DNA from 2 places in the Anaerofustis butyriciformans genome. Region 2 is predicted to be linked to the other one. Evidence: predicted binding sites of a transcription regulator. Region 2 holds the regulator's gene; the other holds the start of a gene.
The links. Region 2 encodes HrcA, which represses chaperone genes, less so after heat shock. Its sites were predicted from a motif close to TGTTAGCACTCNNNNNNNNNGAGTGCTAACA; they were not measured.

Region 1 (16,410 bases), on a different contig from region 2:
AAAGATTAATTCATATGTAGAAGAACCTCTGATACCCATTTTCTTTTCTTTAGTACCAAATGTAAATCCAGGTGTTCCTTTTTCTACGATGAATGCAGAAATACCGTGATTTCCTTTTGATTTATCTGTCATAGCAAAGATTACATATGTATCAGCTTCTTTACCGTTTGTGATAAAGATTTTAGAACCGTTAAGTACATATTCATCTCCGTCTAAAACAGCTTTTGTTTGTTGACCTGAAGCATCTGTACCAGCGTTTGGTTCTGTTAAACCAAAAGCACCAAGTTTTTCACCACTGATAAGTGGTCTTAAGAATTTTTCTTTTTGTTCTGGTGTACCGAATTTTTTAATTGGTTCAGCACCTAAAGATGTATGTGCAGAAACGATAACGCCTGTTGTACCACATACTCTAGATAATTCTTCAACACAGATTGCATATGTTAAAGAATCACAACCTTGTCCGCCGTATTCTTTTGGCATAGGAATTCCTAAGAATCCTAATTTTTGCATTTTTTCAACAGTTTCTCTTGGGAATACTTCTGTTTCATCTACCTCTTGAGCTAGAGGTTTTACTTCTGTTTCAGCAAATTCTCTGAATAGAGATCTCGCCATTTCATGCTCTTTACTTAATGTAAAATCCATTTGTTTTGAATCCTCCTATTTATAATCATAAAATCCGTGACCAGATTTTTGACCTAACTTGCCGCCACGAACCATTTTCTTAAGTAATGTGTGTGGACGATATTTAGGGTCGCCAGTTTCATCATATAAAACGTTCATAATAGCTAAACAAACGTCAAGACCGATTAAGTCACCTAATGCTAAAGGTCCCATTGGGTGGTTAGCACCAAGTTTCATAGCTGCGTCGATACCTTCAACGCTGGCAACGCCTTCTGCATAAATAGCAACAGCTTCGTTAATCATTGGAATTAAAATTCTGTTTACAACGAATCCTGGAGCTTCAGCAACTTCTACTGGAGTTTTACCGATTTCTTTAGAAATTGCTTTAATTTTGTCTACAATTTCTACAGGAGTATTTAAACCTGCGATAACTTCTACTAATTTCATTACAGGAGCTGGGTTAAAGAAATGCATACCGATAAGTGGTCTGTTTACTTTAGCACCGATTTCTGTAACTGATAAAGAAGAAGTGTTTGTAGCAAAGATACAATCTTCTTTACAAATTTTATCTAATTCTTGGAATGTTTCTTGTTTGATAGACATAACTTCAAGAACAGCTTCTACGATTAAATCGCAGTCACCACAGATATCTTTAACACCTGTTGTAATTTTAGCTAAAATTTCATCAGCTTTAGCTTGTTCCATTTTGCCTTTTGCTACTCTTTTAGCAAATCCTGCTTCAATTCTTTTTTTACCGTTTGCAGCGAATTCTTCATTGATATCACATAAACAAACTTCATAACCTTCTGTTTGTGCAAAAGCTTGAGCTATACCAGAACCCATAGCTCCAGCACCAATAATACCTACTTTCATTATTATCCTCCAAATTATTTTTTTAAGTCCGGAAAAATCCGGACTATATTTACTTAAATTAAAACACTATTTGTTTTGGAATTCAGCTTTTCCTTTTTCTAAGAATGCTTTCATGCCTGCTTTTTGGTCTTCACTATTGAAGCAATCTCCGAATAATTTTTCTTCGATTACGATAGCTTGATCCATATCTACTTGTAAACCTTCGTTCATTGCTTTTTTACAATTTCTTACAGCAATAGGAGCTTGTTTAGCAATTTTACCTGCTAATTTTTTAGCTTGTTCCATTAATTCTTCAGGAGCATAAACAGCATTTACAAGGCCGATTTCCAAAGCTTTATCGGCTTTAATGTTGTATCCAGCATATACTAATTCTTTAGCCATGCCAACACCGATAATTCTTGCAAGTCTTTGTGTTCCGCCAAATCCAGGAGTAATACCAAGTCCTACTTCAGGTTGACCAAATAATGCTTTATCAGAACAAATTCTGATATCACAACTCATAGCAAGTTCGTTTCCGCCACCTAAAGCAAAACCGTTAATAGCAGCGATTACAGGAATTGGGAAAGTTTCGATTTTTCTGAAGATGTCATTACCAAATTTACCGAATGCTTCACCTTCTTCAGCAGTCATTGTGCTCATAGATGCAATATCAGCACCTGCTACGAAAGATTTACCTTCACCTGTTACGATAACTGCTCTTGTGTTATCTAAATCAATAGCATCAAAAGTAGCTTCTAAATCTTTTAAAACTTCTTCGTTTAAAGCATTTAAAGCTTTTGGACGGTCAATAGTAACTATACCTACAAAACCATCTTGTTCATATCTAACAAAACCCATTTTTATAATCTCCTTAATTTAATCAATAAATTAGTCTCTTTCAACGATAGTAGCACAACCCATACCACCACCGATACAAAGTGTTGCTAAACCTTTTTTAGCATCAGCTTTTTGCATTTCATGTAATAGTGTTACAAGGATACGACAACCTGAAGCACCTACTGGGTGACCAAGAGCGATAGCACCACCGTTTGGATTTAATTTATTTAAGTCAAATCCTAATTCTTTACCAACAGCGATTGATTGAGAAGCGAAAGCTTCGTTTGCTTCGATAATATCGAAATCATCAACACTCATACCAGTTTTAGCTAAAACTTTCTTTGTAGCAGCAACAGGACCGATACCCATAATCTTAGGATCAACACCGCCTAAAGCACCTGCTACCCATGTAGCCATTGGTTTAACACCAAGTTCTTTAGCTTTTTCTTCGCTCATTACAACAACTGCAGCAGCACCATCATTAATACCTGAAGCGTTACCAGCTGTTACAACACCGTCTGGTTTGAATGCAGGACGAAGTCTTGCAATACCTTCAGCTGTTGTTCCTGGACGAGGACCTTCGTCTTTGTTGAAGATAATTGTTTCTTTTTTCTTTTTAACTTCTACAGGTACGATTTCATCATCGAAAGCACCTGCTTCTTGAGCAGCTACAGCTTTTTGTTGAGAATTAGCAGCAAATTCATCTAATTCTTCTCTTGATAAATTCCATTGTTCAGCAATGTTTTCAGCTGTAATACCCATATGATATTGGTTAAATGCATCCCATAAAGCATCATTTACCATTGTATCAACTAAAGTACCATTGTTCATTCTGTAACCATAACGACCATTCATTACTGCATATGGAGCCATTGACATGTTTTCCATACCACCTGCAACAACGATATCAGCATCCCCTGCTTTAATCATTTGTGCAGCCATGTTTACACAGTTAAGACCAGAACCGCAAACTACGTTTACAGTAACAGCTGGAACTTCAATTGGTAAACCAGCATTGATTGAAGCTTGTCTTGCTACGTTTTGACCTAAACCAGCTTGGATAACACAACCCATATATACTTGATCAACTTGATCAGCTGGAACATTAGCTCTCTTTAAAGCTTCTTTTATTACAATTGAACCTAATTTTGCAGCAGGTGTAGTGCTTAATGTACCGCCCATTGTACCGATTGCAGTACGACAAGCACCTGCTATAACTACTTTATTTGCCATTTTTTTTCCTCCTAAATTTAAACTTTAATCATAGCAAAAGGCAAAGCTATGAACTTATATATAAGCCGGTATATATTACCAAACTTTTATAAACTTAATTATTTAAACCCCTATAAATAAAGGTTTTATTTATATTTTGATTATATAATAATATCAAAAACTTTACAATATTATTTATTTATCTTTATCCATTTTTTCACGTAAATGCATAGATAACAGTGCTAAAGAAGCAGCTGTATTTTCATGCTGAACAAGAATATTATCAGGAACTACCAAGTGAGATGGAGCAAAATTCCATATAGCTAAAATCCCACATTCAACAAGCATATCACATGCATCTTGAGCTTCATTTGCCGATACTGTTATTATACCGATATGAATGTTATTTTTTTTGCATACATCATATAGCTTGTTTACATGATAAATTGGTTTACCTTTAAATCTCTTACCGATAATGTCCTTATTTACATCGAAAGCAGCAACAATTTCAAGTCCATAATCCGCATATCCGTTATAAGAAAGAAGCGCTCTTCCAAGCTGTCCTGCCCCTATTAATACGGCTTTATCCGTTTCATCATAACCAAGGAAATTTTTTATATCTCCTATTAACGTATCAACGTCATAGCCAAGCCTTGGTTTACCTCCGGTAGAACTTATTGCCGCCAAATCTTTTCTGACTTGGACTTCATTCAATCTCAAATCACTTGCAATTGTCGGAGAAGATATGTTTTTTATATTTTCTTTCTTTGCCCAATTAAGATAATTCAAATAAGAAGGTAATCTTTGGAGAGCTTGTTTTGAAACAGAATTTCTTTCCATTTTATATGATTTTCCTCCTTATATCAGTATTTTTTTATCAGTATAATTATACTGATATATAAAGTTTATGTCAACCAAATTTAATTTAAATTTAAAATAAAAAAAAGATTCCCACAATCTTATTTTGTGAAAATCTTAAAGTTATCAATATTAATTTCATATCCAAAAATATTAATAATATTACTTTCATTATTGCTATCTTCAGTGCTGTTTTGGTCGAGAAAAACACTTGTTTCATGTTCTTTAAAACTATCATAATACATATTTTTTAGATAACAGAACATATATATTCCTGCTATAATTATCAAAACAAGAAAAAAAATCATTGTTTTAAAAGAAATATTTCGTTTATACATATTATTTCATATCCTCTTTTATAACCTCTCCAACTACTCTTCCAAGAAGCTTTGCCGAATATTTTGCTTCTTCCAAATTATTTAAATTACTCCCTATTTCAAAAAGCAGACTGTTTGGACTTAACCACTGATTGTATCTATATGGTTCTCTTTTTATTATTCCAAGATTAATATCAGGATACATACTGCTAAACTGTTTATTTATTTTATTTGCAAAACTTAAATTTTTACTAGAATTTTTGTGATTCATCCCGAGAACAGTCATAACTTTTGCAGCAGACTTACTTCCAACCTTCCCATTATATTTTTCATTATTATTAGAAGAAGGAAGTCCGTCTCTATGTATATCAAAAACGTATTTTATACTTGGATTTTCTTTTAATATTTTCTCTGCACTCTCAAGAGAATTATCGTACGCTGCATTATAACTTGGATAATCATGTAAAGAAGTATCATGAATACAAATAATACCATATTCTTTTTCTAAAACTTCTGCCATTTCCTCTCCTACACTTACCATATTTTCGTCATTTTCTCTTGAACGATAAGTTCCTTTTGAAGTTTTGTCTTTAAAAGATTCTGTAGCATGAGTATGATATATTAAAACAAGAGGTTTCCCATCATTAACTTTACTTACGGTTTTATCATCATTCATCTTTTTATTTGCAATCTTAAGCTCGCTACTATTTGATGTTTCTTCTTTATCTTTATCTACTTCAACTTCTTCATACCCCATATCATTCAAAGATAGACAAGGCACTGTAAGAGATAAAATATTTTTCGTAAAACCATAAATACTTCCTGTTTCTTCATTGCTGTTTGATTCATCATTCATTACTACAACAGTTTTTTTTATAATGTCTTTAAAAACAGCCGTACCGTTAGTCTTCTCCTCTATTTGACTCTTTATACCAAAAGGAATCGAAAAATTAAAAATTAATAAACATATTAAAATTAACCCTTTGTTTTTAACTAATCCACTTAACACTTGTTCACCTTTTCCTTTTAGAAAATAATAAGACTTAACAATAAAAAACTTTGTATATACTTGTCATATTAAAATTAGAATTTAATTAAAAATATATAATTTTAAATATTATGGTGCTATAATTGTTCTGCTTAAAATATGTACATTTGAGGGGATGAACATATTTAATATAGAAGGAAAGAGGAAAATTATCTATGCTAGGCATGAATTACAGATTAAAAGATTTACATGAAAAAAATAATCCTATTAAAGTCGGCATAATAGGTGCCGGACAAATGGGAAGAGGTTTAATAAGCCAGTTATACAAAATGAAAGGAATGACACCAAGCGTTGTATGCGACATAGACGTAAATAAAGTTTTACATGCATTTTCAAAATCAAATATTACAGAAAATGATTATGTCATTACAAACAATTTATCACAAGCAAATGATGCTATCAAAAAAGGTAAAATTGTAGTAAGCGAAGATAAACAAATTGCTTCTTTTGTTGAAGCAACAGACTGCGTTGTTGATGCAACAGGGTTTACTGATATAGGAGCAGAAATTGCAATTGATACAATAAACAATGGCAAAAACATTGTAATGCTTGATGTTGAAGCAGATGTTGTTGTTGGTCCTATTTTAAAAAGAAAAGCTGACAAAGCAGGTGTAATTTATACAGGAAGTGCAGGAGACGAACCTGGGGCAGTTAAAGAAATGTTTGACTTTAGTGAAGCTTTGGGCTTTGATATAAAAGTAATAGGAAAAGGAAAAAATAATGAAGTTGATCACAGCTGCACACCTGACAGTATAAGAGATTATGCAATAAGCAGAGGCGTAAGCCCTAAAATGCAATGTTCTTTCTCCGACGGAACAAAAAATATGGTTGAGCTTTGCTGTATGGCAAACTCTACAGGACTTGTTCCAGATGTTAGAGGCGGACATGGCCCAAAATGTGACATTAAAAACCTGGATAAAGTTCTTTGTTTAAAAGAAGAAGGCGGTATTTTAAACAATTATGGTGTTGTAGAATGGGTAAATGGTATTGCCCCTGGTGTATTTGTAATAGTTTCATCAGATCTTGAGTTTATACATCATGAAATGCAATACTTAAGAATCGGAGATGGTCCAAATTACGTATTATACAGACCTTATCACTTATGCGGAATGGAAACACCACTTACAATAGCAAGAGCAGTTTTAGATAAAGCACCAACAATCGTTCCTATGGATGGTCTTGTATGTGAAGCTATAACAGTTGCAAAAAAAGATCTTAAAAAAGGAGAATCAATAGACGGTATCGGAGGTTTTTCTACTTACGGAACAATTGATAAAAGAGAAGTTGCAAAAGAACTAAATGCACTTCCAATAGGTCTTATAAATAAAAACACAAAAATGGCAAAAGATGTTAAAAAAGGTGAAATTATAACTTATGATGATGTCATCTTGGATGAAGATTCTTTACTTGTTAAACTTAGAAGAGAACAAGATAAGATTTGGGAATAATAATAAATTAAAAGACAAAATATAAATTATATTTTGTCTTTTTTTATGTAAACTGTCGGTTTACCTTTTTCTCTTATAAGTAGATAGACTATTTATTTATAATGAATTAAAATATATCTATAATAATTGGTCAAGGAGAAAAATATGAATTCAAATATAGGTGAAAAAATAAAACAAAAAAGAAAAGAAAAAAACATGACACAGCAAGAACTTGCAAAAAAATTAAATATTACAGATAAAGCTGTGTCAAAGTGGGAAAGGAATTTATCATATCCTGACATTTCAATAATACCTCTCCTTTGTGAAATTCTTGATATGGATACAAATGATTTTTTAGGTTTAGAGCAAAAAAAGTTAGATTTTAAAAACTTAAACAAATCAGACTTTTCAGAAATGATTAACTTAACAGCAAAATGCGTGGGATTAGCTCTTGGCATTGGAGTACTTGTTTTAAATATATTAAAAGAAATATCTGTAAACGACAGTATAATATTATTAAGCCTTTGTATAGTGTGTTTTGGTATTGTGCTTTTACAAAAAAAATAAGACTACCTAAAAGGTAGCCTTATTTAAATTATCCTTCAATCGCTATAGTTTTCTTTTCTTCAACTTGTTTTTGATCTTTTTTAGGAACATTTAATTTCAAAATACCATTTTCGTATTTAGCTTTAATTTCATCTTCTTTAATTTCAGTTCCTATATAAAAACTTCTTGAACAAGAACCACTATAACGTTCTTTTCTTATATATTTTCCGTTTTCGTCTTTTTCATCATTATTTACATCTTTGCTTGCGCTTACTGTTAAATAACCATCTTTCAAATGAGCTGAAATTTCATCTTTACTAAATCCAGGTAAGTCAATATCTACTTCATAATTTTCTTCATTTTCTTTAACATCAGTTTTCATTAAATTTGTTTCTTGTTTGTATAGTGGATTTTTACCACCAAAGAAATCTCTATCCAAAGACAAGTCCATTAAATCATCAAATAAGTTTTCTCCAAAAATACTAGGTAACATCATAAGTCATTCCTCCTCTTCTTAGACATTCTATCTATGTCACTAGTTTTTTTGAACTATGGGGTTTGAATCTTTCTGAGGTTCTCCTCTTTGTTCAAGTATAATATATCACTTTTTGTTAGCACTGTCAAGCCTTGAGTGCTAATTTTTTTAATAATTTTTTGGAAAACCTTTAATAAGCCTAATTTTATAAGCTTTTTCAGGCTTTCCAATTTTTGATTTTTTTTCAATAGAATACTAGGTAATCCCCCTATAATATCAATCACGTAATTTAAACTTCATCTATTTTATTTAAGAACAATATAAGCTACTATTCATATATCTTTTTATAATACAAAAACACACTTAATTAACTTTAAAATATATTAATATGTACTTATTTTAATCAAATAGTTAGATTTTTTTAATTTAAAGCTATTATTCCGTAATGTTAAGTGATCTCCATCTAATTGAACTTACTTTTTCATAAATATATCTTTCATATATATAATAGAATAGAAATGCAAAAATAATCCCTATAATTGTATCTGCAATTCTTAACAAAATAGCCGATTGCAATCCATATATTTGAGATGCTATCATTAAAGCTCCAAAACAATTCAATGCTGTCTTATATTTATAGTCCACACAAAAACCTAAACAAAATCCTCCAAAAGGACCTATCATACTATGTAATTCCATAGGAAGTAGGCAATATACAAAATAAAACAGAACCGACCCTGCTATCACACCTATAAATCTTTGCATGAATCTCTCTTTTATTTTTGACTGCTTAGAATACTCTGAAAGCAAAGAACCACAAGCAAATCCGTCCCACATAAACCGCTCAATGTTAAAGGCAAGACCTAATGATAATATTGCACTTACACCCATAGACATTCTAAACATCCATTGATATTTAAACTCTTTCATATCCATCTGTTTTATTTTTTCGAAAAAGCTAATATCTGTGTTTTTATCTCTATGTTTTACATAAAAAATCAGTCCGCATATAAAAAATCCTGTAATAGTAAGATAAATTCTATATATAAAATCTTGCCCATATACCGGATTTCCGGAAAGATAAATATAAGCAAAACTAAATAACCCTCCATTGCCCGTCTCGGGTTTATCACAAGTAATAAATAAAATGGCAAAGAAGGATATAAAATGAATAATAAATCCTAACAAAGGAAAAGCAATATTTGCAATTACAGGAGAAACAAGCAAAAGAAAAAATACAAAAAATAATGTTACTAATGAGTCCCTAATGATGTAACCAAAATCAACAAATCGTACACCTAATAATATACAAAATATAGCAACTGCCATAGGAGTGTTTTTACTTCCAAAAATAGAGGTCAAGCCTGAAATAAACGCTATAGCAAACAACACAATCAATATGGATCGCATGAACATTCCGATACCTAACTTTATTTTTTCTTTTTTTGAAGTTTTTTTACTCATTAACGTTTTAGTCACCTGAGGATCCCATTGAAGAATATCATAGAACTTCATTCTTTTCCTCCTTATAGATAACCATCGTTTTGTTTGCTTTTGAAATCAGACTGAATAAAGTTTCAAAATCCTCCCCCATTTCCCTATATAAATCATAAAATTTTTGTAACATAATCTCAAAGTCATTTTGTAGAGCTTTTTCTCCTTCACTTGTCAGATAAAGAGCATAGCTTCGTTCATTGGTAAATTTCTTTTCCCGTTTAACACATCCTTTTTCATAAAGACTTTTTAAACAGCGACTAACTGCTTCTTTTTTCATCCCTGTTACTTTACTTAAATATAAAGGAGTGCAGTTATCCTTACTCAGATAAACCCATGCCAACAATTCTCTTTCACTGGATGTCAAAAATTGTTTTTGTTTTTTTGTTAGCATCACTCTTGCAAACTGATGTAGCTCTTGATGTATAGTTAACATTTCCTTCCAATCAATCATATTATCTCTCCATTCATATAGTTAACATTGTTAATTATATGAATGTTTATTTCATTTGTCAATATCTAACTTTTTCTAAAAAATCACGATACATGTGTTTAAAATCTAGCTTGATATTTAATATGAAATAAGCAAATTCCATAAATACTTATAAAATAATCCAAATATAAAAATAAAACCATAAAATATAGTAGAACAAACCTACATTAAATAAACTATGATATGATTGATAATATTTTCAAAATAAAAAACAGCCCACTTAATCTTTTTTATGAGCTGTTTTATATTCAGTGTATATCATTCTTGTAATAATATTTATGACTTATCTATTTTTTATTTGTTTAAATAAAGCTAATGAAACGATTCCCGCTAGTGATACCAATAATAAAGCATACCAAACAAAAACATTTGTATTATCACTTGTTGATACTTTTTCAGATGTATCAGATTGATTAGTATTATCGGTTTTATCTGTATCACTTGGTGGTACATTTTTTTCAACAACATTTACGATAATATCTGTTTCCACAACTTGATAATTTTGAGTATCAGCTGGTGTATAAATGGCTTTAAAAGCATGTACACCTGATCTATCAGCTATCTGATTTTCATCTTTCCATGAAAAACCTTTAGGAAGCTTTATAGTTGAAAGAGATTCCCCTTTTTCAATAGTTATATTATTTGGAATTTCATATTCGGGAACGGCTTTTTTAATCTCGAAAGTTTTAACAGTTTCCAAACCCACATAGTTTCTATTTTCTTCTACTGTTGCCTTAACATACCATATTCCTGCATTTGTTGGAACTGTTTCTTTATAGGTGCCATCTTCCTTATCACTATACGAAAACTTAACTGTACCGTGTTTTGCCACTGCGATAGGAGAATTTTCTTTTTCTCCGTAAGCCCAGTCTGAAATAGCAAGCTCATCTATCCACTCATTTGACATTTTACTTATAGTAAATTCCAGTTCATCAGAAGCACCATTATAGTTATTATCAGCTTCTACACTTGAAATAACCTTATAATTCCCTGCGTCAATAGGAGCAGATTCAATTTGAATCCAAGAATTATTATCTTTTTCAAACCATCTAATTGTATAATCTTTACTGCTTCCTATTTTATCTATATCAGGAGTATTTACAGCATTTCCATCAAATTCTTTATCAAGACTCTGGTTTTTAATTGTAATCTTACTATCAGCTTTAGAGCTATTAACTGTTAAATTACGTTCTACATAATGTCCCTGTGCATTATATCCTTCCACATTTGCAAAGCCATATTCATCTTCATAAGCTGAAACATCAAAACGAGCAAGATATGTCTTTCCTCCTACAGAAACCGCGGTATCTTCATCTGACCATGTCCAGCCATCCGGTAAATTAATATCCAACAGTTTTTGTCCATAAACAGCAGTTAAATTAGTTGGAGGATTTATAATAGTATTTCCATCAATATACGCAGTTGCTTCAGGTAAAGAAAGATATACATCACTATTTGGGGTACCTTGAATAATAAAGCCATTATCTGTTTTTGTTATTTGTAATGCCTCTAATACATTTAAAGCCATAATTTTATCAATATAATCATCCGGTAGATAATAGCCTTCGTTTACTTTAACTTCGATAGGTTCAATACTACCCCTTACACCTGTTTGAGAACCATTATTGGATGTAATATTCATACTAACTCCAGTTTTGAATTTTACATTAATATCTCTTTTATTATAACTCGCCAAATTTGCATAGGTTATTCTATCTGATGTTGTTTCTAACCAAACCTTGCAATTTTCAAATGAAGATAGAGAATCAGAAACTTCACTTGCAAACAATAAGTCATTATTAGATACTTTTTTTTGCCCATGCCCCTTCACTGTTTTGCACAACAAGATAGGTGTTATCATTTGTAATACCACTTACTGAAACACTTTTATATTCTCCGCTGAGTGTTGCAGTACCTACATTTCCTTGATATCTAATTGTAAAGGCACCATCACCATCAGTATCAGATAATGTCATAGAACCATCAGATGTTGCCGGCATCGCAGCAGATGCAAAAATAACAGATGATAAATCCAATTCAAAAGCAGGAGCTAACCCACATGGTTGTTCAACAGCTCGATCCGATGTATAAGAAGAGCCTCCAATATATCCATACCATGTACGTGCTGCACCTGGTAAAGTCCCTTTTGATGTACGTAACCAGAAAGTTTTTGGTCCACAATAGTTTCGATCAACACGAAGACCATTATTTAGATCCTGATTTTCTTCGACATAGACGTTTTTACCAACAGTTATATAATCATCTTTATTAAATCAAGAACAATATCCAAGATATAAAATATCAGTTGTAGAATAATAAGTACTATTTCCTGTATCTTCAGTATAAACTGTTGTTTCTTTCATTAGTTTTTGCTCTGAACTTGAAAAAAAGCTTTTTTGCAATTCATCTAATCTATCCCTTAACGGACTTCCACCGTAATGACTTGCATTTACTTTTGTAATACTATTTCCATTTGGATATTCACAGTTCCAACTTGGATCATAGTCTTTCTTCATATAACCAACTATACCATCGGATCCAAATTTCACACCATCTTCCAATAAAGTTGTACTAAAAAGCGTCATACTATTATCACTTTGACTACCTGCTATCCACCACTGCTGATTGTTATTCCCAAAGTATACTTTTGCAGGATTAACCGAACCATCAGTATCATCAGTATTAAACGACCTCAACTGAGAAACAGTTGCAAACTCAGTAATACTCGGACTTTCTGCTGCATAAACATTTGTATTAAATTGAAATACGATTGTTAGCATAAACATAAAAGCGAAAAAATTAATTCCACTCTTTTCCAGTTATGTTTTTGTTTCAATTAAAACAGCCCCTTTCTTTATTTAACTATTTATCCATTCATTATTAAAGCACATACATAACAAATAATTAAAAATAGACTTTTTATTATATCTTTATAATAAAATCAAATACTTATCTTATTTTATCGATTATTTTTATTTGTTTTCCATTTGTTAAAATAATTTATCTGCATTAACATTCTATTTAAAAATTATCAATAATTTTTCTTTTAGTATAATAAAGAATCATAAAAAGAGAATAAAATATACTTAGAAAATATTTTTATGCTGTTCCTCTACACTATTATTAAATATATTTTAACATAATTATTTTTTCTTGAGTACACCCGTTTTTGATGAAAAATGGGGGATATATAATTGAATTTTATTTGTCTTTTTAGTTAAGATAATAAAAATTATAATAAGGAAATATTATATTTTATAATATTTTTATCATTATATTAAATCTTAAAATTGTTTACTTGTTTTTAATATTGTTGTTATAAGCATTTATACATATACTTAATAGAAAATAAAATAAATATATGTTAGAAATGCATTATAAGTATTCTATATATACAATTTTTAACATGTTACATTTCAACGATTTTTCTAACAGTATTTGCCGTCCTTATAGTTAGTTTTTTACTGATATCGCCACTTGCTGTTTTAGACCACCAGTTTGTCTTTTGATAATCTTTACGAACAAAAGACCAAAAGATGACATTTTTATAATTTTGAATTTTTTCTAATCCTCTCTTAGGCTGTCCAATCTTTTCATAAACATCATCAAAAGTCATAGGTGGAATAATAAAAATTAAATTATCATAAATCTCTTTATTATCATTCCCCCACCATTCAGGCACATTTTGTAAAATATCAACAAGATCTTCTTTTGATAAAACTAAAACAGGAATATCCAAATTAAATTGATTTTTAATCATCATCTCAATTTGTTCGCTAAGTTTTTTCGTGCTTTCTTCATTACTTGTAAAAATCACATTACCACTATTCAAATAAGTTTTTACATCTTCAAAACCAATTTCTTCAAAATATTTTCTTAACATTGCCATTGGCACTTTATTTTTTCCGCTTACATTAACACCTCTTAATAAGGCAATATATTTTTTCATATAATAAATCTCCTATTTTTATTTAATAAAAATTATATCATTCTTCTCATATAAATTTATAACATAAAATTAATCAAATAAAAAAAAGAGATACCCCAAAGTATCTCTTATAAAGCTCTCTTTTCATATATTTTAACCGAAACAAAATATGATACTATCCATAAAAGAGCGATTAAAACTAAATACACAAAAGAAGGTATATTCATAAAATAATTTATTAATTCAACACTGCCTGATGATTGAGAAAAAAGTCCTCCACCAATTACACCAATAATAACACAAATCAAAATCGTTCCAAGTCTTCCCTTTTCAGCACCAAATTTAAAATTAATAGGTAGATTAATTGAACTTATTATTATCGCCATAAGACAAAATGGAAGTATAATATTAAAAGAATCTACAATGCTCATTGCATAACTTGAATTTATAAAATAAATAATAATATTTACAAATTCATATAAAACAGACATAAATATTACACCGCCTAATGACAATATATATTTACTTAATACCATTTCTTTTCTTGTATAAGGCATTGTTATCGCATAACTTTCCCATTTACTCCTCTCATCTAATGCCATAATTGTAGTAGGCAGTAAAGAGAAAAATATTATTGAAAAAGCTAAGAAAAAATATCCGCTTTCTGTATAAGATAAAAAAACATATACTACACAAAAAAGTAAAATAAATTTACATTGCTTTATAAGTTCATACATATCTTTTAAAAGTAAACCTTTCATCTTATTTTCCCTCCTTTGCCATAAAAACAATAATATCTTCAATGGTTGGTTTTTCTAAATTAAATACAGGATTAATTTTTTCTTTTAAAACTAAAGCTTCTACTCCATAAGGAGATTTCCTTAGTCCAACAATACAGTCTGAATCAACATTTTCAAAATCATCTTTTGAACATTTTAATATTCTGTAATTATCAAGAAGCACATCTTTTTCCTCTACAAATAACATTTTCCCTTTATGAATAAAAGCTATATAATCACAAAGCTTTTCAAGGTCAGAAACAATATGTGAAGAAATTAAAATTGAGTGGTCTTCCTCTCTTGTGAATTCATAAAACAGCTCTAAAATTTCATCCCTTACTATTGGATCAAGACCACTTGTTGCTTCGTCTAAAATAAGTAATTTTGCATCATGACTCAATGCAACAGCAATCATAAGTTTCATTCTCATTCCCCTTGAAAAATCTTTAAAAGATTTCTTTAAAGGCAACTCAAACTGTTTCATATAATTAAAAAATGTATTTTCATCCCAATTTTTATATGTGTTTTTCATAATGGAATTAACCTGTTTTGGGTTAATACTTTCAGGAAAGTGAGCTTCATCAAGAACAACGCCAATATCTTCTTTGGTTGCTTTAAAATTATCTTTATTATTCTTACCTAAAATAAATATTTCTCCATCATCTCTTGTAATTGCATCAAGAAGTAATTTTATTGTCGTACTTTTCCCGGCTCCGTTTTCTCCGATAAGCCCCATTATACATCCCATTGGAAGTGTAAAACTTATTTTATCAAGAGTAAAATCACTATACCTTTTTGTCAAGTTTGTTACCTCAATCGCATTCATCGTTATCCTCCGCAATAATATCAAACATCTCATAGATGTCTTCTATTTTTAATTCATTTATTTTTGCCAGCTCCAATATCTCTTTAATATGAAATTCAATCTTTTTTAAGTTCTCTTCCTTAATTAGTTTTATGTTCTTTTTATTTACAAAGGAACCTTTTGCCTTAACCGTATAAATGTATCCGTCTTTTTCAAGTTCTTCATAAGCTCTTTTGGTGGTTATAACACTTATTCTTAAATCTTTTGCTAAATTTCTTATAGAAGGAAGAGAATCACCTTCTTTTAATTTACCGGATACAATCATGTTTTTTATTTGTATATATATTTGCTCATATATTGGTTTATCGTCTATATTACTTATAATTATATCCAAAGCATTCATCCTTTCTTTGTTTTCTGTATATATATAATATATACAGTATAATCAGTTTTGTCAAGTAATTTATAAAATTTCATTGTTATTCGTTTACAAATATAGTATGATTATTTTAAGAATAATAATAAAATTTTTATGGAGGGAAATTATGAAAAAATTATTTAAGGCTGTTATTATTTGTACGTTAATTTTATCTTTATTTTCTTTAACAGGCTGCGGAGGAAAAGAACAAACGGTAATATTAAAATGTGATTATGCCGCTGGAGTAGAAATACAAGCAACTTTACATGCAAAGGGGGATACAATAGACAAAATCAAACA
Region 2 (16,410 bases):
AACATCTTTACCTAAAATCTTACCAGCAACTTTAAAGTCAAGTTTTAAAATAAAGTTCATGTATTCTTCAAGGTTTTCAGGGAATGTAACTTCTTTTACGTTAAGTTCTTCTTTGATTAAATCAACAAGTCCTGAGATAACTTCTTTATCAGCACCATAAACAAGAATGTCTTTTACAGGTTGTCTAACTTTGATATTTGCTTCTTCTCTGGCACTTCTTCCAAGAGAAACAAGAGTTCTGACTAAATCCATTTTAAATTCATTCTTTTCGTCGATTAAATCTTCATTTGCAACAGGATATCTTTCAATATGAACTGATTCTTTACCTGTTAATTTTCTGTAAATTTCTTCAGAAATAAATGGAGCAAATGGAGCAATAAGTTTGCTTAAGCCTGTTAATACTTCGTAAGTTGTATTGTATACGGCTTTTTTGTCATTATCAAGTTCGCTTGCCCAGAATCTTCTTCTACATCTTCTGATATACCAGTTAGATAAATCTTCATTTACAAAATCTTGTATTTTCTTAACTGCTTTTGTATGTTCATTAATTTCCATATCAGCAGTTACGGCTTTAACAAGGTTATTGTATTTAGATAATATCCATAAATCTATTTCATCTCTGTCTTTATATTCAACAAAGAATTCTCTTGGGTCTACATTATCTGTATTTGCATACATTACAAAGAATGTATAAACATTTTTTAATGTATTGAAGAATTTAGAAATTACTTCTTTTAATCCTTCTTCATCAAATTTAGTTGGAGTCCATGCAGGTGATACATATAGTAAATACCATCTAAGTACATCGGCACCATATCTGTCAAATAAATCAAATGGGTCAACTGTGTTTCCTTTTGATTTACTCATTTTTTGACCGTTAGCATCAAGAATTAAGTCATTTACAAGAACACTCTTATAAGGAGCTTTTTTCATTAGGAATGTTGATATTGCAAGAAGTGAATAGAACCATCCTCTTGTTTGGTCAATACCTTCACAAATGAAGTTTGCAGGGAATTGTTCTTCAAACTCTTCTTTATTTTCAAATGGATAATGTTGTTGAGCAAAAGGCATTGAACCTGAGTCAAACCAACAGTCAATAACGTCTGTTACTCTAGTCATTGTCTTACCGCATTTATCACATTTAATATGAACATCGTCAACATATGGTCTATGAAGTTCGATACTTTCATCTATATCTTCAATTGCTTCTTCCACAAGTTGTTTTCTTGAACCTACACTGTGAATATTTCCACATTCACATCTCCAAATATTAAGAGGAGTACCCCAGTATCTGCTTCTTGAAATTGCCCAGTCTTTTACATTTTCAATCCAGTTACCAAATCTCTTTTCACCAACAAATTCAGGATACCATTTTACAGTATTATTTGCTGCAACAAGGTCATCTCTAAGTTTTGTCATTTCAATATACCAACTTGGTTTTCCGTAGTATAACAATGGAGTTTTACATCTCCAGCAATGTGGATAGTTATGTTCAATTTTTTGTTTCTTAAATAACATATCATGCTCTTTTAGATATTTAATAATATCTAAATCTGCATCTATAACAAAAGTACCCTTCCATGGAGTTTCAAGGAATTTACCGTCTTCACCAACAGGATTTAATACAGGTAAATTGTATTTTCTTGATACATTGTAGTCGTCTTCCCCAAAAGCAGGAGCAATATGAACGATTCCTGTACCATCTTCAGTAGAAACGAAATCACCAAGGATTACATAATGCGCTTTCTTGCCGTTTGGAACTTTTACGAAATCAAGAAGTTGTTCATATTCGATATATTCAAGGTCTTTACCTTTCATTTCTTCCATTACTTCATATTCGTCACCAAGAACAGTATTAGCAAGTGATTTTGCAAGAATGAAAGTTACTCCTTTAGATTTTACTTTTACATAATCAATATCAGCACCAACACAAAGGGCAACGTTTGAAGGAAGTGTCCAAGGAGTTGTTGTCCAAACTAAGAAATATTCATCTTTATCTTTTATTTTAAATGCAACATAAACAGAATTTGTTTTAATGTTTTTGTATCCTTGAGCTACTTCGTGAGAAGCAAGACCAGTACCACATCTTGGACAGTAAGGAACGATTTTATGACCTTCATAAATTAGTCCTGCATCAAAGAATTCTTTTAAAATCCACCAAACTGTTTCAATGTAATTATTGTCAAGTGTAATATATGGGTTATCAAGATCTACAAAATATCCCATTCTCTTTGTCATTTCTCTCCAAAGAGCTTCATAAGTAAATACACTTTCTTTACATTTTTTATTAAATTCTGCAATACCGTATTTTTCGATATCACCTTTTCCGTTCATATTTAAAGTTTTTTCAACTTCAATTTCAACAGGAAGTCCGTGTGTATCCCATCCTGCTTTTCTTTTAACTCTGTAACCTTGCATGTTTCTGAATTTGCACACGCTGTCTTTTAATGTTCTTGCAATAACATGGTGAATTCCAGGTCTGCCGTTAGCTGTAGGAGGACCTTCAAAGAATACAAAGTTTTCACATCCTTCTCTGGTTTCAAGAGACCTTTTAAGAATATCAATATCTTCCCAATAATTTGATATTTCTTTTTCCATGTCTTTAACACTGTTTTTATTCAAATCTTCAAAAACCATATCTTACTCCATTCCTAAATTTATATTAAAAAGCTTGTAATATTGCTATTTTTTGCTTTTCCTTAAAATATAATTTTAATATATTGTAATTATTACTGTCAAGAAAAATAATAAATCTATTTTAAAATAATATCTTTAATCTGAATCGGTGTTTTTACAATATGTATAGGATTACTTTCTTTAATCTCAGACAAATCACCATATCCATACAAAACACCCATAGTAGCAATGCCGTTTTCTTTCCCCCCGATTATATCCGGTTTTTTATCTCCTATCATAATTGCACTGCTTTTGTCTGATACTTCCATTTTATCAATGCACATTCCAACAAAATCGCTTTTGCTTCCTCTTGTTTGATATAGATTATTTGCAATAAAATGATCGAAATAATCAAGTATTTCTACATGTTTTGCTTCTATCAATGCGGAATCTTCGGGCTGGCTTGTCGCTACTGATAATTTTATATTATTCGCTTTAAGCATTTCCAAAGTTTCCCTCATTCCATCAAAAAGTTTACATTCATAAACGCCTTTGTCAAACATGTATTCGTTACTTACATCTATGGCTTTTTTTGCTTTTTCTTCGCTTAGCCCGTATTTTGTTACAAGAGTTCTTGCAAAGGGAGGTCCTATTAAAGATTTTACTACTTTGTCATCTTCAATGATTCCCGCATATCTTAGTCCCTCTTGAAACATTTTTACCGTCCCTTCAGCAGTATCAATAAGAGTTCCATCTAAATCAAAAACAATATACTTATACATATCCATTCTCCAAAATTTAATTACCTTTCAATTATATAATAAAAACGCCTTAAAATAAAGGGGTAAGAGTATCAGAAGATTAATAAAAAAAGACCTTTTTAGAAAGGTCTTTTATATTTTTCTTTTTCTGTTTTATATAAATTATTTCCTTTTGAATCTATTGCCACAATAACGGGAAAATCCTCTACATATAATTTTCTAACGGCTTCGGATAATAACTCAGGATAAGCTATAAGCTCAGCTTCTTTTATACATTTTTTTATTAAAGCTCCACATCCTCCAACTGCCGCAAGATATAAAGCATTATTATCTTTAAGGCTTTTTTCTACTTCGTCGTTTCGCTCCCCTTTTCCTATAATAAGCTTTAATCCTCTTTCAAGTAAAAACGGAGTGTATTTATCCATTCTTGCAGATGTTGTAGGTCCGCATGAACCTATTACTTCCCCCGGTTTTTCGGGACATGGACCTGCATAATATATACACTCTCCTTTTATATTAAAAGGAAGCTTATCGCCATTTTCCATTGTTTCCACCATTTTTTTATGAGCAGCATCTCTTGCAGTATAAATATATCCCGTTAAATATAATTTATCCCCTGCATTTATATCCATGATTTCATCATCACTAAGTGGTAATTTTACTTTCTTTTCCATATTAAATCTCCGTTTCCTTATGTCTTGATACATGGCAACCTATATTAACACTTACAGGCAGACCTGCAATATGAGTAGGATAAGTTAGAATATTTACTCCAAGAGCTGTAGTGCTTCCGCCAAGTCCTCCGGGGCCTATTCCAAGTTTATTGATTTTATCAATAAGCTCTTCTTCCATATTTCTATAAAACTCATCTTCATTTTTATGATTAATATCAAGAAGTAAAGCTTCTTTTGCCATTAATGCAGCCTTTTCCATTGTTCCTCCTATTCCAACTCCAACAATCATAGGAGGGCAAGGCTTGCTTCCTGCCTTTTCAACTGTTTGTAAAATAAAATCAACAACGCCTTCATATCCATCTGCTGGTTTTAACATCTTTGTATCACCGCAGTTTTCACTGCCAAAACCTTTTGGCATAACTTTTATTTTAACCTTGTCACCTTTTACTACGTTATAATATATTATCCCAGGTGTATTATCTTTGGTATTTTCTCTTCTTAAAGGACAACCTACAACACTTTTTCTAAAATACCCTTCATCGTAAGCTTCTCTTATAGCATCGTTTATTTCATCATAAATGTAATTACCAGTAAAGAAAACTTCCTGACCTACCTCCAAAAACACAAGGCACATACCTGTATCTTGACATATAGGGCAGTTTTCTTTCGCTGCAATATCTATATTATCGTTTATAACACTTAAAAGTCCTCTTCCAATCTCTGACTTTTCTTCTTTCTCACTTTCAATCAAAGCATTTTTAATATCATCTCCAAGAAAAACATTTGCTTCAAGGATAAGTTTTTTTACTTCTTCTTTTATAATTTTAGTATCTATTTGTCTCATAATAACCTCTAAAAAATTTATATATTAGAGTATAGCACAGGTATATTTTATTTTCTACTTTTCATCACAAAGTTATTTCAAATATTATTATGTTAAAACATAATAATATAGTATAATAATATAAATGAAAAGGTTTAATTGAAAACGTAGAATAAATGAAAGCGAGAAAAGATATGGCTGATAATATTATTATTCAAAACGTCAGTAAAATTTACGGCAGCAAAGAAAACGAAGTAAAAGCTTTGGATAATGTTAGCTTTGAAATCGAAAAAGGCAAATTTACGATTATAGTGGGACAAAGTGGCGCAGGAAAAACAACACTTCTTAATCTCCTTGGAGGAATGGACACAATCACAAAAGGAAGCATAATCGTAGATGGCAAAGACTTAAGCAAATTAAGCGAAAAAGAACTTACCTCATACAGAAGATACGATGTAGGCTTTGTTTTTCAGTTTTATAACCTTGTTCAAAACCTTACTGCAAAAGAAAATATAGAACTTGCAACTGAAATATCAAAATCTAGCATATCTGCAATGGATGCTCTAAGAGATGTAGGGCTAGAAAAAAGAGCTGACAATTTCCCGTCTCAATTATCCGGCGGAGAACAACAAAGAGTATCAATAGCAAGAGCTCTTGCAAAAAATCCTAAATTATTATTATGTGATGAACCAACGGGAGCACTTGACTATAAAACAGGAAAATCAATATTAAAACTACTTCAAGACATTTGCTTTATGAACAATATTCCCGTAATAGTGGTAACCCACAACCTTGCATTAACGGAAATGGCAAATAAAATCATAAAGGTAAAAAACGGACAAATTGAAGATATTATAATTAACGAAAATGTTAAAAACGTCGAAGACATAGAATGGTAGAATTTTAAATAACAACATATGAAGGTGCCTTAAATGAAGACATTAATAAAAGACTTATTAAGAGAAATCAGACTTACAAAAAACAGATTTATATCCATTTTATTAATCACTCTTCTTGGAGTGTGCTTTTTTGTCGGGCTAAGAGTAATAGGACCGCAAATGGAGTATACGGCAAATAAATATTTTGAAGACACCAGCTTGTACGATGTAAGTTTTATGTCCACATATGGTTTTAGTAATAAAGACATAGAAGCGATAAAAAACGATAAAGACACAAAAGATATTTTTGCCACATATTCAACAGATCTTCTTTTAGGTCATAACGACAAAAGCATTGTAGCTAAGGCTTATGGTATGCCAAACAAAGAAGATATCGTAATGATGGATTATGAACTTATAAGCGGAAGTTATCCAAAAGAATCAAATGAATGTGTAATATCAGATAATTATTTAAAAGCAAACAATTTAAAACTCGGAGATACTTTAAAAGTAGAAGATTATGAAAGCGTAAAAATAAAAGAAAAAGAACTAAAAATAGTAGGAACAGCAAGCTGGTCATATTACATTACTGATGATGATTACGGCTCTTCAAAACTTGGAGACGGAACAATAAACACATTCTTAATATTAAGTATGGATGCTTTTGACAGCGATTACTACACAGACTTATACGTAAGTTTAAAATCAACTAAAGATATAAATTGTTTTAGTGAAGAATATGAACAAATCATTACGGACTACAAAGATAGAATAAAAGAAACAACATCTTTAAGAGAAACTCAAAGGTTACAAGAAGAAAAAGACAAAGCATATAAAGAAATAAACGATTCACAAAAAGAGCTGGACGAAAAGAAAAAAGATGCTTACAATGAATTATCCAGTGCAGAAAAGAAACTTAAAGACAGCACTTCTAAACTTTCTGATTCTAAAAATGAACTTGAAGATCAAAAGTCCATTTTAAAAAATGAAATTGCAAATGCAAAAGCTGAACTAAACAAAAGCGAAAAAGAACTTGAAACTAAAGAAAAACAAATAAATTCAGCAAAAGCAGAATTAAAAACAGCAAAAGAGGAATTAGAAAAACAAGAAGAAGAATTTTATAACTATGTAGCTTCATTAACAGAAGAGGAAAAAGAAGCCTTAAAAGATATTCTTTCTAAACAAGAACAAGAATTAAAAGATGCAAAAACGGAATTAGAGACAAAAGAAAAAGAATTAAGCATCGCACAAACTCAAATAACAAACGCAAAAAAAGAAATTAAAAGCGGATACAGCGAAATAGAAAAACAAGAAAATACAGCAAACAAAGAATTTGCAAACGCATCTTACCAAATAACATCAGCACAAAAAGAAATTGACAGCGGATACAGCGAATACAACAAAAACAAAGAAAAAGCAGATGAAGAATTTGCAAATGCACAAAAAAAAATAGATGATGCAAAAGCAGAAGTTGAAGATATGGAAGAAGTTAAGTGGTATACACTTGACAGAAACACAAACGAAAGTTATTTTAGCTACGCAGAAAATTCAAAAAAAATAACATCAGTCGCAAAAGTATTTCCTTTAATATTCTTCCTCGTTGCAGCACTTGTATGCTTAACAACCATGACAAGAATGGTTGAAGAAAAAAGAACGGAACTTGGAATATTAAAAGCTTTGGGATTTGGCAAATTTGCAGTAAGCATGAAATTTATTGTTTATGCATTCCTTGCAAGTTTTATCGGCAGCATTATAGGACTTATCATAGGTTTTACATTTGTTCCAAACATGATTTACGAAGCATATAGAATTTTATATAAAACACCTGAACTTATCCCTGTAATTTATCCTAACTACATCGTTATTTCTCTTGTAGTAGGTGTGATGTGTACGGTTCTCAGTGCTTATGTAGCTTGTAATTCAGACTTAAGAGAAGTTGCAGCAAGTCTTCTTAGACCAAAAGTAATGAAAAGCGGAAGAAAAGCATTACTTGAAAGAATTCCTTTTATTTGGAACAGATTAAGCTTTAAATGGAAAATAACAATAAGAAATCTTATGAGATATAAGAAAAGACTTATAATGAGCGTTGTAGGGATCGGCGCATGCTGCGGACTTTTAATCGCAGGATTTGGGCTTAGATATTCAGTATCTTCAATGATAGATTTACAATATACCCATGTAAGAAATTACAACATGGAAACATCTTTGGACAGCGATGTATCTACAAAAGAAATAAAAGAAATTGAACAGGAATTTAATAATAACAGTGAAATAAAAGAAAGCAAACTATTCTATCAAGATACCTATGAAGTAGACGGAGATAAAAAAAGTTATAATTTCTCTTTAATGGTTCCGATAGATACTGATGCAATGAACAACTATATTTACTTAACCGACTACGAAACGGAACAAAGCTTAACTCTTCCTGATAATGGCATTATAATAACCAGCAGATTAAGTGAAATAGCCGGAATAAAAAAAGGCGACACAATTAAAATAAAAGATATGGACGGAAAAGAATATCAAGTTTCTGTAGCAGGGGTAGTAAATAATTATATTTACCACTATGCATTCATCAGTAAAGATTATTATGAACAATTAACAAATGAAGATGTAAATGCAAATCTTATTTTATCAAGACTTACAAATAATGATGAAGAAACTTATGATAATCTAAGTAAAGAAATTTTGAAAAACAAAAATATATTAAGTGTTGAATTTAATCAAAGAACGGCAGAAGGATTTTCTCAACAGCTCGACAGTTTGGATTTTGTTATTGTTGTAATAATTATCGCAGCAGGGATGTTAGCATTTATAGTAATGTTTAACCTTGATAATATTAATGTAAGTGAGAGATTTAGAGAAATTGCAACCATAAAAGTTTTAGGATTTTATAATAATGAAGTAAACTTATATATTGTAAGAGAAAATATTATACTTAATATAATCGGTATAATAGTAGGATGCTTAATAGGAAAATTCTTCCATAAATACCTTATGAACACAGTTGCTGTTGACTTCGTACAATTTTATAATGATATTTTAATATCAAGTTATATATATGGCGTAGTTCTTACGATTGTATTTGCGGTAATAGTAAATATTTTCTTAAACAGAACACTGAAAAAAATTAACATGGTAGAATCACTAAAAAGCGTAGAATAAAAAAAGAGAAGTTTAAAACTTCTCTTTTTTATAACATCCAAATAACATAAAGCAAAAAAAAGACTTCATAAGAAGTCTTTTTATTTAAAGTTATCTTTTACCTTATCCCAGAAACTTTTATTTTGTTCATTGTTTTTATCACTTGAAAGTTCCCCGAATTCTCTTAACTTAGATTTTTGTTTTTCTGTTAAGTTCTTAGGAACTTCAACTTTTATTTCAACATATTGGTTACCTTTGCCAAAACCGTTGGCATTTTGAATACCTTTATTTTTAAGTTTAAATACTTGACCTGATTGTGTTCCTTCAGGAATTTTAAGTTTAACCTGTCCATCAACCGTAGGCACCATTATATGATCCCCTAAAGCTGCTTGAACAAAAGTTATCGGTATTTTGCAATAAATATCGCTACCGTCTCTTGTAAATATTTGATGAGGTTTTACAGTTATGTAAATATATACATCTCCGTTAGGACCTCCGTTTTTACCAGCTTCACCTTCTCCTCTTAAAGGAAGAACGCTTCCGGTATCAACACCTGCAGGAATTCTAATTGAAATAACTCTTTCTTTTCTTACAGTACCGCTACCGGAACATGTAGGACAAGGTTTAATAATTTTCTTACCTGTACCATTACATTCACTACAAGTTTTTACTGTTTGAACAGTTCCAAACAAGCTTTGTTGAGTTACTCTTACTTGACCTGTACCATGACAAGTTTCACATGTTTTAATGTCAGCATCATTTACAGCCCCCCTGCCTGCACAGGTTTCACAAGTTTCTGTTCTTTTTAATTTAATTTCTTTTTTACATCCAAAAATTGCGTCATTAAAAGATATTGAAAGATTAACTCTTAAATCTCTACCTTTTTGACGAGCATTTTGTCTATTTGCACCTGAAGAAAATCCGCCGCCAAACATTGAACCGAAGATATCACCAAACATATCTTCAAATCCACCAAATCCGGCACCGCCGAAACCGGCTCCACCGCCCATGTTTGGATCAAAAGCAGCATGACCGAATTGATCGTATTTGGCTTTTTTATCAGCATCAGATAAAACTTCATAAGCTTCGTTTATTTCTTTAAACTTTTCTTCTGCTTCTTTATCACCAGGATTTCTGTCAGGATGATATTTCATAGCAAGTTTTCTATATGCTTTCTTTATATCAGCTTCGCTGGCACTTTTATCTACGCCCAAAACCTCGTAATAATCCCTTTTTGCCATTATCATCTACTCCCTTTTAAATTTGAAAAGCACCCTGCAAAGTATTTACTTAGCAGGGTGAAGTTGTTTTAATTATTTATCGTCATCATCTACTACTTCATAATCTGCATCAACAACATTATCATCTTGTTTTCCAGCATCGCTTGCACCTTGAGCATTTGCACCTGCGTTTTGTTGGTTAGCTTGATCAGCATATAATTTTTCTGCTATTGGATATAAAGCTTCACTTAATTTTTCTGTTGCTTTTTTAATTGCTTCTGTATCAGAACCTTCTAATTTTTCTTTTAAGTCTTTAATTGCATCTTCAACAGGAGCTTTTTCTGTATCTGTCACTTTATCGCCAAGATCTTTTAATGTCTTTTCAGCATTGTAAACTGCTGCATCAGCATTATTTCTTGTATTAATTTCTTCTTCTTTTGCTTTATCTTCGTTAGCATATTGTTCAGCTTCTTTTACAGCTTTATCAATTTCTTCTTTAGACATGTTAGAAGAAGATTGGATTACAACGTTTTGTTCTTTTCCTGTACCTAAATCTTTTGCTGTAACATTAACGATACCATTAGCATCAATATCAAATGTTACTTCGATTTGTGGCACTCCTCTTGGAGCTGCAGGAATTCCTGTAAGTTGGAATCTACCTAATGTTTTATTATCGGCAGCCATTCCTCTCTCCCCTTGAAGAACATGAATATCTACTGCTGTTTGACCATCTGCAGCTGTTGAGAATACTTGGCTTTTCTTTGTTGGAATAGTTGTGTTTCTGTCGATTAATTTAGTGAATACTCCACCAAGAGTTTCAATACCAAGTGATAATGGAGTTACATCAAGAAGTAATACGTCTTGAACATCCCCTGCAAGTACACCACCTTGAATAGCAGCACCGATTGCTACACATTCATCAGGGTTGATACCTTTATCAGCTTCTTTTCCTGTGATTCTCTTAACAGCTTCTTGAACTGCTGGAATTCTTGTTGAACCACCAACAAGTACTACTTTATGAATATCGCTTGCTGATAAACCAGAGTCAGCGATTGCTTTTCTTACAGGTTCCATTGTTGCTTCAACAAGGTCTGCTGTAAGTTCATCAAATTTAGCTCTTGTTAAAGTTACGTCTAAATGTTTAGGGCCAGCTGCGTCCATTGTAATGAATGGAATATTGATTTGAGCTGTTGTTTTACTTGAAAGTTCAATCTTAGCTTTTTCAGCACTTTCTTTAAGTCTTTGCATTGCCATTTTATCGCCGCTTAAATCAATACCGTTAGCTTTTTTAAATTCAGAAATTAGATATTCAATGATTTTATTATCAAAGTCATCCCCACCTAAGTGGTTATTACCGTTTGTTGCTTTAACTTCAAATACGCCATCAGCAAGTTCCAAGATAGATACATCGAATGTACCACCACCAAGGTCGAAAATCATAACTGTTTGATTTTCTTCTTTATCAAGACCATAAGCAAGAGCTGCTGCTGTTGGTTCGTTGATAATTCTTAAAACTTCAAGACCTGCGATTTTACCAGCGTCTTTTGTTGCTTGTCTTTGAGCATCTGTAAAGTAAGCAGGAACTGTAATAACTGCTTTAGAAACAGTTTGTCCTAAATAACTTTCAGCATCTTTTTTCAATTTTTGTAATACAAAAGCTGAAATTTCTTGTGGTGTATATTTTTTACCATCAATATCAACTTTATAATCGCTTCCCATATGTCTTTTAATTGAAGCAACTGTTTTTTCTGGGTTTGTAACTGCTTGGTTTTTAGCTACTTGACCAATTAATCTTTCTCCGTCATTTGTAAATGCTACTACTGATGGAGTAGTTCTTGCGCCTTCTGCATTAGCTATAACAACAGCTTCCCCACCTTCTAATACTGCTACACATGAATTTGTTGTACCTAAATCGATACCTATAATTTTTTCTTTACTCATTTTAAATCTCTCCTTTTTATAAAATCTATTTTAACTTATTAACTTTGACCATAGCCGGTCTTAAGACTTTTTCTTTATAAACATATCCGTCTTGAAAAACTTCAAGAACAATATTATCTTCTTTATCTTCAACCTTGTCAACTGCTACCGCATTGTGTTTGTTTGGATCAAATGCGGTATCAATAGCTTCGATTGTTTCAATTCCTTCACTTTTTAACAGTTCACTTAATTGAGTGAATATCATGTTAACACCTGCATAAAAACCGCTTTCTTTATCCTCCTCACTTTCAAGAGCTCTTTTGAAGTTGTCAATTATAGGAAATAAGCCTTCTGCGAATTTAGATGTTGAATAAATAATCATTGCTTCTCTATCTTTTGCTGCTCTTTTCTTATAATTATCAAAATCGGCTAAAATTCTAAGATAGCTCTCATTTAATTTATTATATTTTTCTTCAAAGCTCTCTTCTTTCTTTTCTTCTTTAACTTCTTCTTTTTCCTCTATTGTTTCATTTACTTTTTCTTCTTTTATCTGTTCTTTGTTTTCTTCTTTCTTCACTTCTTTTTCTTCATCTTTCATATTTTTTTGTTTTTCTTTTTCTTCTTTTTCTTTTCTAAGCTCATTTATATCTTTAATATTACCATTATCCATTTAGCTACCTCACTTTTCAAATATTTTTGAAATATGCTTTGTCAGTTCATCACTTAAAACATCAAGTGTTGAAATAGCATAATCGTAATTCATCCTTGTAGGACCAATAACACCGATTGTTCCTATTGTTTTGCCGTTTAATTTATAATCGGCAGTTATAATCGAACAATCACTAAAGTCCTCAACTTTGTTTTCATTACCTATAACTATATGAATATCTTTATCATCATCAACAGCAGATAATATTGCATTTTCCAATTTATCTTTACTGTTTACCGAATCAATAAAGTGTTTAGCTTTTTCCAAATTCTCGAATTCCGGATAGTTTAATATTTTGCTTACTCCTTTAGAATAAATCTTTGAAGAATGCGCCTTTTCAACTAAACTTCTAAATACAGGCATTATTTCCGATAAAATTCTGTTTTCATCTTCACTTAAACCGTCAATTGCTTTACCTAGAAGTTCAATTACTTCATTTGCAGGTCTGTTTCTTATTATTGAAATAAGGAAATTATTTATTTTTTCTAGCTGCTCTAAAGTAACGCTGTCTTTTAACCTTATCTCTGCATTTTTGATAAGACCTTCTTTTGTTACGACGATAATCATGACTCTTTTTTCTTCAATGTAAACAAGTTTTACGTCTTTTACATTTAAAGATGAAAGTCTTGGAGCCATAACAAGAGAAGTATAATTCGTCATTTTAGTAAGAATATTAAGTGTTTGTTCTATTGTTTTATTAAGTTCAAACATATAATTTTCATACTCAGCTTTAACAACATCTCTTATTTTTTCATCTAAAGCATTTTTCTTCATAAAGTTATCGACATATAATCTATATGCCGTAGTAGAAGGAATTCTACCCGCAGAAGTATGAGGTTTTATTAATAAGCCCATATCTTCCAAATCGGACATTTCATTTCTGATAGTTGCAGAAGATACACCAAGCTTATATTTTTTTTCAAGAGTTCTTGAACCAACAGGTTCTGCTGTTTTAATATAATCATGTATTATTGCATTTAAAATAATAAACTTTCTATCTTCCCAGTTCATTTTCCTTTCTCCTTCTTATTAGCACTCTTTAAACATGAGTGCTAACACTGTCATAAATATACCACCACGACTATACTTTGTCAATAGATTATTTAAATTTATTTTCTATTTTTAATGAAATTTTAATATTACAAAATGATTTATTTAAAACTTATATAATTCATTTATAAAAACAAAAAAACTCCCATAAGGAGTTTTATTTTGCATATGTTCTTGCACCATCCATAAGGATAATTTCGCCGCTTACATAAGTTGCCATATCACTTGATAAGAATGCTGCCATATAAGCTACATCTTCAGGAGTACCAAGTCTTCCAACAGGAACAGTAGCGATTTTTTTCTTTGTCATTTCTTCATCAAACTTATTTAACTGTTCTGTTTTTATAAGAGAAATTGCAAGAGTATTACATCTTATATTTTCACTGCCATATTGAACAGCCATATATCTCGTAAGTCCCATAAGCCCTGCCTTAGCAGAAGAATACTGAGGACCTCCGCCCATACCTGAATACATTGCAGAAGAACCTATATTTATTATACTTCCTCCACCGGCTTCTTTTAATAAATCCAAACCGCCTGCCATTATAGAATAAAAAGAACCGTATAAGTTTGATTTTAATACACTGTCAAGATATTCAGGGGTAAGCTCATCAATTTCAAATACCTTAGAGCCACCCGCATTATTTATAATAATATCAAGTTTACTAAACTTATTTTTAACATCCGATAGAACTTCTTTCATCTGCTCAAAATTACCAACATCACATTTATAGCATAAAGCTTTTCTTCCCATATCCTCTATTTCTCTTACTACCTCCATTGCTGCTTCATCTCTTGAAAGATAAGTAAAAGCTACATCTGCTCCACAATCTGCTAATGTAAGACAAATAGCTTTTCCAACGCCTCTGCTTCCTCCTGTAATGAAAGCTTTTTTTCCTGTTAAATCAATTTGCAACATATCTTTTCTCCTATATATTTATATATTATTATTAATTTCCCTCACTAATACCGTAAAGACCTTTTTCATCAACTACCTCAATACCACCTCTATATAACTTTATGTACCCACAAGAAACAAAATGTTTAAGCATTCTGCTTACAACTTCCCTGGCACTTCCTAGGTGATTTGCAATTTGTTCATGAGTCATATTTAGTTTTTTATCATCGTTCATATGGTAAAGAACAAACTCAGCAAGCCTTTGGTCAAACTTCTTAAACATAACTTGTTCTAAAAGCCACATCACATCAGAAAATCTTGAAGCCATTATTTCATTTATATAATTTGAGAAAACTAAAGACTCTTTTGAAATCCTATTATATATAATTGTAGGAATTATTATGACTTCGCTTTCTTCCATCGCATCTATAAACACATCAATTGAGATATCTTTCATGACACAAGATGCAGACATTAAACAAATATCCATATCATTTAGATAATAAAGGCTTATTTCTCTTCCACTCTCAGAAACCATATATGCTCTAAGCTTACCTTTTTTTATAAGTACCAAACCAAGACAGCTTACATCATTGTCATGAACAGCATCATTTTGTTTAAATGTTTTATATTCAATATTATTTAAAATAAGATTTTTATGTTTTTCTTCCATTTTGTCCCATACGGGAATTAAATCAGAAAGAGTTTCTTCTATATTATTTGTTTCCATTTTCTTTCCCTTTTTATTTTTGTTCTTTTAATTTTTTAGTAAAAAAATGATAAATGAAGAGCAAACTATAAGCATCATACCCCAAAACATAATATTCTCTTTGTCTGAAGTATCTATACTGTTTACAGGTTGATTTTTGTCTTTATTTTTATTATTATTTACATCTTCGACTTCCATATTTTCACTATCTTTTATATTAACACTCTTCTTTACTACACCTTCATAATTTCCTTTAAAAGTTATATAAAAATCTATACTTTTATCTGTTATCTCTTTTTTAATAACATAATCAATATCTTTTGTAAGAGTAAGTTGTTTACATTTATTATGTAGATATAAAAATCTACATTCTCAGCGCTATTCCATTTGAAGTAACAACAGAATCTTTTTCATCTCTATTTTGATTTTCATTTGCAAAATATATACAACACCTACATTTAATATTAAAAATAAAGTTAAAAGTGTTACTAATAATCTTTTCATATCTTTCTTTGCCAATTATTATTATTTTATTTTATAAAACATTATTATGTCAATAAATTTATAAATTTCATCTCTATGTGACTTAGTCACTGTATTATATTTTTATTTATTTATAATATAATCAAAGATAAGAAAAGAGGTAAATAAAATGAGTGTAATGAATTTAACAAATAAAACATTTAAAAGTGAAATTAATGATGACAAATTGGTAGTAGTAGATTTCTGGGCTCCATGGTGCGGACCTTGCCAAGCTTTTTCACCTATAATTGATGAAGTAAGCGAAGAAATGGATGATGTAAAAATATGCAAGGTAAACGTTGATGAAGAAAGAATGCTTGCAATGAAAAATAGAGTAATGTCAATTCCTACATTATTAATTTACAAAAATGGAAAACAAGTAGAAAGATCTCAAGGCAGACTTTCAAAAAATGAATTAGTAGAACTAATTAACTCATTAAAATAATAAAAAAATAATATATATATTCCCCTAAAAAATAAAATTGT

Region 1: a site for HrcA is predicted at 8,328-8,358, ahead of V2W16_RS08930 (Hsp20/alpha crystallin family protein). Genes of this name have one in related genera too.

The regions. Positions count from the first base shown of each region.
Region 1 covers NZ_JAYFFH010000007.1:3,669-20,078, reverse strand. Annotated here, with positions in the region: gene V2W16_RS08975 (acyl-CoA dehydrogenase) at 1-642, opposite strand, end outside; gene V2W16_RS08970 (3-hydroxyacyl-CoA dehydrogenase family protein) at 658-1,494, opposite strand; gene V2W16_RS08965 (enoyl-CoA hydratase-related protein) at 1,561-2,331, opposite strand; gene V2W16_RS08960 (acetyl-CoA C-acetyltransferase) at 2,362-3,543, opposite strand; gene V2W16_RS08955 (redox-sensing transcriptional repressor Rex) at 3,718-4,362, opposite strand; gene V2W16_RS08950 (hypothetical protein) at 4,482-4,718, opposite strand; gene spoIIP (stage II sporulation protein P) at 4,720-5,706, opposite strand; gene V2W16_RS08940 (NAD(P)H-dependent oxidoreductase) at 5,901-7,193, shown strand; gene V2W16_RS08935 (helix-turn-helix domain-containing protein) at 7,338-7,739, shown strand; gene V2W16_RS08930 (Hsp20/alpha crystallin family protein) at 7,768-8,214, opposite strand; gene V2W16_RS08925 (FUSC family protein) at 8,629-9,708, opposite strand; gene V2W16_RS08920 (MarR family winged helix-turn-helix transcriptional regulator) at 9,695-10,141, opposite strand; gene V2W16_RS08915 (MBG domain-containing protein) at 10,464-12,041, opposite strand; gene V2W16_RS08910 (hypothetical protein) at 11,980-12,216, opposite strand; gene V2W16_RS08905 (hypothetical protein) at 12,454-12,960, opposite strand; gene V2W16_RS08900 (DUF1697 domain-containing protein) at 13,590-14,129, opposite strand; gene V2W16_RS08895 (ABC-2 transporter permease) at 14,237-14,869, opposite strand; gene V2W16_RS08890 (ABC transporter ATP-binding protein) at 14,871-15,713, opposite strand; gene V2W16_RS08885 (GntR family transcriptional regulator) at 15,700-16,086, opposite strand; gene V2W16_RS08880 (DUF1307 domain-containing protein) at 16,238-16,410, shown strand, end outside.
Region 2 covers NZ_JAYFFH010000003.1:134,883-151,292, reverse strand. Annotated here, with positions in the region: gene ileS (isoleucine--tRNA ligase) at 1-2,637, opposite strand, end outside; gene V2W16_RS06075 (HAD hydrolase-like protein) at 2,754-3,398, opposite strand; gene V2W16_RS06070 (Fe-S-containing hydro-lyase) at 3,497-4,051, opposite strand; gene V2W16_RS06065 (fumarate hydratase) at 4,053-4,895, opposite strand; gene V2W16_RS06060 (ABC transporter ATP-binding protein) at 5,069-5,773, shown strand; gene V2W16_RS06055 (FtsX-like permease family protein) at 5,807-8,917, shown strand; gene dnaJ (molecular chaperone DnaJ) at 8,998-10,137, opposite strand; gene dnaK (molecular chaperone DnaK) at 10,210-12,057, opposite strand; gene grpE (nucleotide exchange factor GrpE) at 12,083-12,706, opposite strand; gene hrcA (heat-inducible transcriptional repressor HrcA) at 12,716-13,756, opposite strand; gene V2W16_RS06030 (SDR family NAD(P)-dependent oxidoreductase) at 13,953-14,714, opposite strand; gene V2W16_RS06025 (Crp/Fnr family transcriptional regulator) at 14,746-15,423, opposite strand; gene V2W16_RS06020 (hypothetical protein) at 15,451-15,600, opposite strand; gene V2W16_RS06015 (hypothetical protein) at 15,781-15,921, opposite strand; gene trxA (thioredoxin) at 16,034-16,369, shown strand.